Regions from separate parts of the Bacillus sp. LR--39 genome, predicted to be linked through region 2. Evidence: riboswitches for the same ligand, from Rfam matches in the RefSeq annotation. Region 2 holds a riboswitch; each other region holds the start of a gene.

Region 1 (3,255 bases), 270 kb from region 2:
GACATCCGCGTCAAGATCATTGATCGTATCTACGATATCTTCAAAGTTGCTGTAACACATATGCGTATGAATCTGCGTCTCATTTTGCACAGAAGACGTCGTTAACCGGAATGCTTCTGCGGCCCAAGTTAAATATTCATCCCAATCCTGCGTTTTTAACGGCAGTCCTTCGCGGAGCGCGGGTTCATCCACTTGGATAATCTGAATACCGGCATCTTCAAGCGCTTTTACTTCTTTTCTGAGGGCAAGCCCGATCTGGAAGGCGATTTCTTTTCTTGAAATATCCACACGCGGGAATGACCAGTTTAAGATGGTGACAGGTCCCGTCAGCATGCCTTTCATGTGTTTTTCCGTCAGCGATTGGGCGTAGACCGTATCTTTTACCGTCATCGGTTCGATAAATTCGACATCTCCGAAAATGACAGGCGGACGTACGCAGCGTGAACCGTAAGACTGCACCCATGCATATTTCGTAAAGGCGAATCCGGCCAGTTTTTCACCGAAGTATTCGACCATGTCCGTCCGCTCAAATTCTCCGTGAACGAGCACGTCTAAGCCGATTTCTTCCTGAATGTCAACCCAGCGCTTCGTTTCCGCATTAATAAAGGCTTGGTACTGTTCATCAGTCCAATCTTTTTTGCGCCATTTTTGCCGTGCGCTCCGCACCTCGGCAGATTGAGGGAAGCTTCCGATTGTCGTCGTCGGCAGAAGGGGGAGACCGAGTGATTCATTCTGCAGCGCCAATCGTTCTTCAAAGATTGCCGGACGGGAGAAATCTTTTTCCGTCAGCTGATTCAGCTCTTCTTTTTGAGCTGAGTTCGCTCCTGTTGCGAATGCTTTTAAAGCCTTAAGTGCCGCTTTTGATTCTTCGATCTGCTCACTGACGGCCGCTTTTCCGGACAGAAGCCCTTCTTTTAAGACGCCGAGTTCCGCCAGTTTTTCTTTAGCGTATGACAGGCCGTTCAGCAAATCCTTTTCAAGATGCTCGTCAGGGTGTTTCGCCACCGGCACGTGCAGAAGGCTGCTTGAAGGCTGAATCCATAACTCCTCAACATCAGCGTGGCTGAGGATATCCGAAGCCGCGTCAAGGCGTTCTTCAACATCGATTTTCCAAATGTTCCGGCCGTCGACCACACCGGCTGCCAGTACTTTATCTTTCGGGAAGCCGTGCTTTTTCAGCTGCTCAAGGTTTCTGCCTTTATCATGTACGAAGTCAAGCCCGATTCCCTGTACAGGATAAGAAACGAGTTCTTCATATGCATCAACCGAATCGAAGTATGTCTGCAGGAGGACATTCAGTCCTGAAAGCTCTTTTGTGATCGCCTCATAGAGGTCTTTGGCGGCGCGGACATCTTCAGAAGAAGCTGTCACAAGGGCAGGCTCATCAATCTGAACCCATTTGACGCCTTCTGCTTCAAGCTCTTTCAGCAGCTGCACATAAAGAGGAACAAGGCGCTTTTGAATCGCTTTCGCTTCTGATTCTTCGTATCCTTTCGCAAGTGTGACGAATGTGTACGGACCGACGATGACAGGTTTTGTTTCCGCTCCGAATTCTTCTTTGATCCGGCGGTAGTCGTCAAGCTGTTTGTTTCTCGTCAGACGGAATTCAATGCTTTCGTCATATTCAGGAACGATGTAATGGTAGTTGGTATTGAACCATTTCGTCATTTCACTGGAAACGGCGTCTTTTACACCGCGGGCAATCGCAAAGTATGTATCAACGGGATCCGTGATGCTGCGGAATCTTTCCGGAATCCAGTTAAAGCTGACGGCTGTATCAAGCACATGGTCATAATGGGTGAAATCAGAGACCGGCACGATATCGATATGTTGGTCAAGCTGTGTTTTGACAGCTGATAAGAATAAACCGTCAAGCTCTTTAAGAAACGTTTCTTTATCAGTGTTACCTTTCCAATAAGCCTCAAGCGCTTTTTTCCATTCTCTGTTCAAGCCGATTCTCGGAAAACCGAGGTTCGAAGTTTTGATTGTTGTCATTAAGTTTCCTCCTTTAAGTGAGATGTAACAAAAAAGCCTCTTTCTCATGAGAGAAAGAGGCTTTAACTTCAAAATGCAAGCCTCTCTTATCTCTCAGATCACGTCTGATGGAATTAGCACCGTGCCTTATGAGACAGTCGTCTCGGCGCAAAAATCACGCGCCCCATTTCACAATGGAATTACGGTCGGTTGCTGTTGGGGTCAAAAGGCCAATCCCTCGCCCAACTCTCGATAAGAGAAAATATTTCAATTTTTTTGAAAAGTTACATCATTTGTTGGTTATCTTATCAGCTTATTCAGATCACTGTCAATAGAAAATCTCACAATTTAAAAATTGGTGATATGACAAGCTGATTAATCATTATACGAGAAAAATATCAGAAAGACAGCAGCTGGGCCTGTTCGGCTCTTTCCATCAGCACTTCAGGCGCGTCTAAATACAGAAATCCGTTCCCGGCCAATGTTTTGGAGATGTCCAAAGGAAGGGTCCGCCGCACGAGCTGGGCGTAGACTTCAGCCTCAGAAAGCGTCCGCTGAAACGCGTCCTGTTCAAGCCCTTTTATTAAGGCAAGTGCTCCGCTCACATGCGGGGCGGCCATTGAAGTGCCCGTCAGCTTCCCGTATTTATGGTTGGGAAGGGTGGAGAGAATATTTTCTCCCGGAGCCACCAGGTCAATCTCTTTATTTGCGTTTGAAAATTCAGACGATTTACGGGCGATTGAGACTGATCCGACTGCGATCACTTCGTTGTAAGCGGCCGGATACGACAGTTCCTCTGTACGCTCGTCTCCGTCGCCTTCGTTTCCTGCTGCGCAAACGACCAGAACACCGCTTTTTACCGCATTTGTGACGGCTTCTTTCAATTCAGGCACATCGCTTGGCCCGCCGAGTGACATGGAAATGATATCGGCCTTTTGTTCAACGGCGTAGTTGATGCCGTTAATGATCCATTCGTATTTGCCGCTGCCGTTTTGACCGCCGAGAACTTTAACGATTAAAAGGCTTGCTTCCGGCGCGACACCCGAAATTCCGCCGTTTGAATCATTGGCGGCAATCGTTCCGGAAACGTGTGTCCCGTGTCCGTTATAATCGGAAATCGCGTCTTCTTTGCCTCCGTCATCATCGGTGAAGTTTTTCCCGCCGACAATCCGGTCTTTCAAATCAGGATGATTGATGTCGCAGCCTGTGTCAAGCACCGCGATTTTAATATCCTTGCCTTTAAACCCTTTTGCCCACAACTCTGGCGCCTTAATCACTTTA
Region 2 (3,255 bases):
CGGCGATCAAACCGGTCGCCATCCGGATGGTATACGAAGTCAGCCAGGCCGTTCAAATTCCGATTATCGGGATGGGCGGCGTTCAGACCGCAGAGGATGCATTAGAATTTCTTCTTGCGGGAGCAAGTGCGGTTGCCGTCGGCACGGCAAACTTCGTCAATCCGTTCGTCTGCCCGGAAATCATAGAACAGCTTCCCCGTGTGCTGCGCCAACACGGCTTTCAATCTGTAAGTGAATGCATCGGAAGGAGCTGGAAACATGAAAAACAACCTGCCCATCATCGCGCTTGATTTTGCATCAGGGGAAGAGACTTTAACGTTTTTAGACTTGTTTGAAAAGGAAAGGCTTTTTGTCAAAACGGGGATGGAACTTTTTTATCAGGAAGGCCCCGCCATCATTCACCAATTAAAAGAACGGAACTGTGATATATTTTTAGATTTAAAGCTTCATGATATCCCGACTACGGTCAATAAAGCGATGAAGCGGCTGGCCGGCCTCGGCGTTGATCTCGTCAATGTGCATGCAGCAGGGGGCGCACGCATGATGCGCGCGGCCCTTGAGGGGCTTGAAGAAGGCACGCCGGCAGGCAGAAAACGCCCGTCTTTAATCGCGGTGACGCAGCTGACCAGCACTTCAGAGCAGGTGGCGAAGGAAGAGCTTCTGCTGCATAAGCCGCTGTTAGAAACGGTTGTGCATTACGGCAAAATGGCGGAAGAGTGCGGGCTGGACGGAGTGGTATGTTCGGTACATGAAACAAAAGCCATTTATGAAGCGGTCCGGCCTTCATTTCTGACAGTCACGCCGGGCATCCGCACGGCCAGTGACGCAGCTGACGATCAAGTCCGGACGGCGACTCCGTCATTTGCGAAAGAAAACGGTTCGTCAGCGATCGTCGTGGGCCGCTCAATTACAAAAGCGGAAAACCCCGTTGAAGCATATGAAGCAATTAAACTGGAATGGGAGGGCGTTCGCCGATGAAACAGGCTATCGCAAAACATCTATTACACATTGAAGCTGTCTTTTTACGCCCGAATGAGCCGTTTACGTGGGCGAGCGGCATTTTATCACCGATCTATTGTGACAACCGTCTGACATTGTCGTATCCAAAAGTGAGAAATGATGTGGCGGACGGGCTCGGCAAACTGCTGAAAGAGCATTTCCCCGAGGCGGAGATGATCGCGGGCACTGCAACGGCGGGCATTCCGCATGCTGCGCTTCTAGCAGACCGTACAGGCGCGCCGATGTGCTACGTCAGAAGCAAACCGAAAGCGCACGGCAAAGGAAATCAAATAGAAGGCGCCATTAAGAAAGGACAAAAAACAGTCGTGATTGAAGACTTGATTTCTACCGGGGGCAGCGTGCTTGAAGCTGCGGCGGCCCTTCAAAGAGAGGGCGCGGAAGTCCTCGGCGTCATTTCCATTTTTACATACGGACTGCCGAAAGCAAAAGAAGCCTTTAAAAAAGCGGGTCTTCCTTATTACTCGTTAACGGATTATGACACGCTGATTGAAGTCGCGCTTGCAAACGGAACGATACATTCAGATGACATTGAAAAACTGAAATCATGGAAACAGAATCCCGAGTCAAAAGATTGGTTTAAAAAATAATGACAATAAAAACAGGCCTCAGGGCCTGTTTTATTATTCCTATCAAAAAACTCGGGTTGACTTCTGTTAGAATTGTGCTAAAATTTAGTACAAATCTAAAAAGCTTATCAAGAGCGGCTGAGGGACTGGACCGATGACGCCCGGCAACCTGCGTGTCATGCAAGGTGCCGCATCCAGAAAAATGCACAGCATTTTGAAGATAAGGGCTATACCGGGTCACTGTCTTTCATTCCGCTGGATTGAAAGTTTTTTATATGAAAAAAAGATTGAGGGATAAGACAACCGGCAGAAAGCAACAGCTGTTTGATTGTCTCCGGGAGGAGGAAAGGAAAAATGCTAACGTATGACACATGGGAAGAGCCGGCGATTACATTTCCGGAAGACGATTCCTATAAAGGCGCGCTGTCCGTTTTAAAATGGGCATACGGCCACTACGGAGACCAGCTTGTTTACGCGTGCAGCTTCGGGATTGAAGGCATCGTCCTGATCGATTTAATTTCTAAAGTAAAGAAAGACGCGGAAATCGTGTTTCTCGATACGGGTCTTCACTTTAAAGAAACATATGAAACGATCGAAAAAGTGAAAGAACGTTATCCGGGGCTGAACATTATCCTGAAAAAGCCAAGCCTTACTCTTGAAGAACAAGCCGAGGCTCACGGAGATAAACTGTGGGAAAGAGAACCGAACCAGTGCTGCTACATCAGAAAAATTCTGCCGTTAAGAGAAGCGCTCGCGGGGCATCCGGCATGGCTGTCCGGTCTTCGCCGGGATCAAGGGCCGAGCCGGGCGAATACGAATTTCCTGAATAAAGACGACAAGTTTCAATCGATTAAAGTATGCCCGCTGATCCATTGGACATGGAAAGACATCTGGAGATATACTTCCAAGCATGAGCTGGATTACAATATCCTCCATGATCAGGGGTATCCGAGCATCGGCTGTGAACCGTGCACTTCACCTGCGTTTACCGCGGAAGATTTGCGGAGCGGCAGATGGAACGGCATGGCGAAAACAGAATGCGGACTGCATGAATAAAGGAGCTGCACGATGGAATTAGCCGCTATTTTATTCTGCCTGTTTTTTGCCATGAATATCGGAGCCAGCGGAGCCGCGGCTTCAATGGGAGTCGCTTACGGGTCCGGCGCCGTTAAAAAGAAAACGTATGCGCTGATCATCTGCGCGGCCGGAGTCCTGTCAGGGGCGGTTATCGGCGGCGGTGAAGTCGTTAAGACGATCAGCGGCGGAATCATTCCCGAACAAACCATTACGCTCACCATTGTCTGCATTATTATCGGATCGGCGGCGCTATCGTTATTCACGGCGAATGTGCTGGGCATTCCGCTGTCGACGAGTGAGGTCACTGTCGGGGCGATTGTCGGTGTCGGCGTCGCGTACAAAGTATTGTTTTTACAGCATCTTTTGGTCATCGTGAGTTTTTGGGTGCTCGTACCGTTTGTCGCGTTCTGTTTCACGTTTCTCGTCTCGAAGGTATTCAGTTCTCTGAATATTCGAGTCATTTCGAATCGGAAACAGAAGATTTTAGGGATTGTGCTGCTGATTGCGGGGTTTTGGGAAGCTTTTTCAGCCGGAATGAACAATGTCGCAAATGCGGTGGGCCCTCTGGTTGCGGCGGGCGTGCTCAGCGTGT
Region 3 (3,255 bases), on a different contig from region 2:
AGCGCACTTAATACAATCTTTTTCAATGTAAATCCTCCCTTATCTTTTGTCTATTATATTTGTAATCACATCACCGATAATCTGAATGATAAAGACGATGATGAGTATAAATACTGTCGCTACAAACGTTACATCCGTATTATTGGACTGGTAGCCTTCTACATATGCAAGGTTTCCGAGTCCGCCTGAACCGATGGCGCCGGCAATGGCGGTAGATCCGATCAGGGCGATGGCCGTAACGGTGATACCTGAAATTAACGCAGGCATTGATTCAGGAATCAGCACTTTGAAGATAATTGTCGGTGTCTTTGCTCCCATTGATCTGGCAGCTTCGATGACTCCTTTATTGACTTCCCGCAGCGCGATTTCAACAAGTCGGGCATAAAACGGCGCGGAGCCGATAATCAGCGCCGGCAATGCGGCGTTCGGCCCTAAAATCGATCTGACTAAAAACTTAGTAAAACCGAGAAGCAGAATAATTAAAATAAGAAACGGAATAGACCTGAAAATATTAACGACCGCCGCAATCACGGTGTTAATGATTTTATTTTCCCATAAGCTTCCCTTGCCCGTTAAAAAGAGCAGAAGACCGAGAATCGCTCCGATGATAAATGAAAAAACTAAAGCAATGACCGTCATATAAAGGGTCTCGTATGTGGCCGTCCACAGCTCGGTTATATCAACGTTCGGGAACCATTTTTCAAACATTTGTGATCACCTCTGCTTCTACCTGTTTGTCTTTGATGAACCGGATCACGTTTTCTACTTCTTTTTCCTGACCGTCAATATGAATGAATAAAGAACCGTAGGCTCCGTCCTTCGTCTGTGAAATTTTCCCCTGCAGAATATTGACGTCCACATCAAAGTTTCGGATCATTTCCGTAATGAGGGGCTGCTCAGCTGCCTGCCCGACAAATGAAAGCTGAATCGTTTTTCCTGTCGCTGTTTCCTGCAGAAAATGCTGGATGGTTTCTTTCGTCTCCTCCGGTTCTGTCACCTGCTGAACGAAACGCTTGGTCATCGGTTCGCGCGGGTTTCTGAAAACTTGGAGTACTTCGCCTTCTTCAACGACTTTCCCGTTTTCCATGACGGCGACTCTGTTGCAGATTTTTCGGATGACGTGCATTTCATGGGTAATGAGCACGATCGTCAGACCGAGTCTGTCATTTATATCGGATAAAAGATCCAAAATTGAATCGGTCGTCTGCGGATCAAGCGCTGATGTCGCTTCATCGCACAGAAGGACTTTCGGATTATTGGCGAGCGCCCGGGCGATGCCGACACGCTGCTTTTGACCGCCGCTCAGCTGCGACGGATAAGACTTTTCTTTCCCCTCTAATCCGACCAGTTTAATCAATTCATCAGCGCGGCGGACCCGTTCGCTTTTTTTCACGCCGGCGATTTCCAGCGGGAACATAATGTTCTCCCGGACGGTGCGCGACCACAGAAGGTTAAAATGCTGGAAGATCATGCTGATTTCCTGGCGCGCTTTTCTCAGTCCGCGGCTGCTTACTTTATTTAATTCCGTCCCCGCGACTTCCACGGTTCCCGACGTCGGCTTTTCAAGGCCGTTCAGGAGACGGATTAAGGAACTTTTACCAGCTCCGCTATATCCTATAATTCCAAATATTTCGCCCTTTTTGATATCAAGAGTGACATCTTGGACAGCATTGACATCCCCATGCTTCGCTTTGTAAATTTTTGAAACATTTTGAAGATGGATCAAAGCAATCACCCGCCTTACACTATTCTAAGAAATCTTCCGGGTTTCTCCGCAAAAGAAAAGCCTTTCTGCAAAAATGAGCAGAAAGGCTTATTGAAAAAGGCCTTTCTCTCATCTTCCAAAGCAGACCGCTTCGAGTGAATTGGCACCATTTCAACATTGTTGATGGTTGCCGGGCTTCATAGGGCACTTCCCTCCACCTCTCTTGATAAGAGAAAACATATCGTATTTTCGTCCGGAAATTCTTACTGTAGAATAGCACGGCGAATGATAAAAAGTCAATAAAATAAATATTGGAAGCTATTGTCACATAGTAGATTGGCAGTTTAAGGCCGTTTACTGATCGCCTGAAAAAATCCGTTTGTCAGCCAGAGGATGGCCTCCAGCTTCAGCAGAGCTCTGAATGATCCTTTCACTTTGAGTTTTCCGCTTTGGATAAGCTTTTGCAAAGAGACATCACCATGCAGGAGATGGATGATTTCCGTCTGGTTTCCGTAAAAGGTCAAATTAGATTTTTCCTTTGAAACCGACGTTTTTCTCATTTCTCCCTGTCCGTTAATTGAGACCGTTAAGGCTTCTGTTTCTCCTTGGAATGTAATCAGCAGCGTTGAGGCGTTTAATAGCGGTTTCAAAAACAGATGCTGTCCGTCATTCTCTGAAACTTCTATTTTCTCCACTCGTATAACCTCCCGTTTTAATGGCCATACATACACTTTCTCTTTTTAACGGACAGAACCCTTTATAAACCGCACGACATTTTCCTGTAAATATTGTCACATCGGGAACGTTTGCGATGTTTTTTGTTTAATCAGCTCATATAAATAGGAAACGGAGCGGAAGGCGTATCCTTTCTCAACAAGCTCTCCGCCTTTAAACAGCAAAAAGCACGGAACGCTTTCAATCTGATAGGCTTTGGCGAATGCGGGGGAATAATTCACGTTGTTTTTATAGAAGGCGGCGCCGGGCAGCATTTCTTCGACGACAGTAAGCATTTTGGACGCCAGCTGGCATGTGCCGCAAAACGGGGTGTACAAATACAGGAGATAAACGTCATCCTGAATCGATTCGAGTTCATTTTCTTGGAGTTCTTTCATGTTTACCACCTCAGGTCGTTCTTTTTCAAAAATACAGTGTCAGCATCAAAGCCGGCTCTGATCAGCACAGATGCGAGATGATGGCCTGGGCACGACTCGACTTGCCTGTATGTTCTGTCTATATAAATATGGCGCGCTTCGGGAAGCTCCCGTTTCAGCTGTTTTCTTAATTTTTCTCCGGAGTCATCTGCGTCCGTTAAAATATAGACGTCTCTGTCAAACAGGCGGTCCGCCAAATCTTCCAGTTCGGTTTGGCCGATCGTCCCGTTTGTACAGACGATTTCTGCGGGTTCGATGAGCACTTCCCTGACTTTGATTTTATCAGATTTTCCTTCTACGATAATGACCTTTTCATCTCCGTTGTACATAAGCGCGTCACCTGCCGATTGTTTTAGCGTCAGATTGAAAAAGAAGGCAGTGAAATTCACCGCCAACTGT

The links. Region 2 has a riboswitch for S-adenosylmethionine ahead of ACWHAR_RS06525 (phosphoadenylyl-sulfate reductase). Riboswitches for the same ligand answer to the same signal wherever they lie in the genome.
Region 1: it holds a riboswitch for S-adenosylmethionine, as region 2 does, so the genes downstream of both, metE (5-methyltetrahydropteroyltriglutamate--homocysteine S-methyltransferase) here and ACWHAR_RS06525 (phosphoadenylyl-sulfate reductase) in region 2, are expected to answer to the same signal.
Region 3: it holds a riboswitch for S-adenosylmethionine, as region 2 does, so the genes downstream of both, metN (methionine ABC transporter ATP-binding protein MetN) here and ACWHAR_RS06525 (phosphoadenylyl-sulfate reductase) in region 2, are expected to answer to the same signal.

Annotation. Positions count from the first base shown of each region.
Region 1 covers NZ_JBSIOT010000001.1:1,640,250-1,643,504, reverse strand. The annotation lists gene metE (5-methyltetrahydropteroyltriglutamate--homocysteine S-methyltransferase) at 1-1,995, opposite strand, end outside; SAM riboswitch class I at 2,079-2,233, opposite strand; gene ACWHAR_RS07695 (S8 family peptidase) at 2,373-3,255, opposite strand, start outside.
Region 2 covers NZ_JBSIOT010000001.1:1,366,609-1,369,863, reverse strand. The annotation lists gene ACWHAR_RS06540 (dihydroorotate dehydrogenase) at 1-290, shown strand, start outside; gene pyrF (orotidine-5'-phosphate decarboxylase) at 259-978, shown strand; gene pyrE (orotate phosphoribosyltransferase) at 975-1,607, shown strand; SAM riboswitch class I at 1,709-1,813, shown strand; gene ACWHAR_RS06525 (phosphoadenylyl-sulfate reductase) at 1,941-2,642, shown strand; gene ACWHAR_RS06520 (inorganic phosphate transporter) at 2,655-3,255, shown strand, end outside.
Region 3 covers NZ_JBSIOT010000002.1:830,407-833,661, reverse strand. The annotation lists gene metQ (methionine ABC transporter substrate-binding lipoprotein MetQ) at 1-26, opposite strand, end outside; gene ACWHAR_RS13965 (methionine ABC transporter permease) at 40-708, opposite strand; gene metN (methionine ABC transporter ATP-binding protein MetN) at 701-1,726, opposite strand; SAM riboswitch class I at 1,832-1,938, opposite strand; gene ACWHAR_RS13955 (SCP2 sterol-binding domain-containing protein) at 2,050-2,400, opposite strand; gene ACWHAR_RS13950 (thioredoxin family protein) at 2,497-2,817, opposite strand; gene ACWHAR_RS13945 (toprim domain-containing protein) at 2,820-3,185, opposite strand; gene ACWHAR_RS13940 (YusG family protein) at 3,255-3,255, opposite strand, start outside.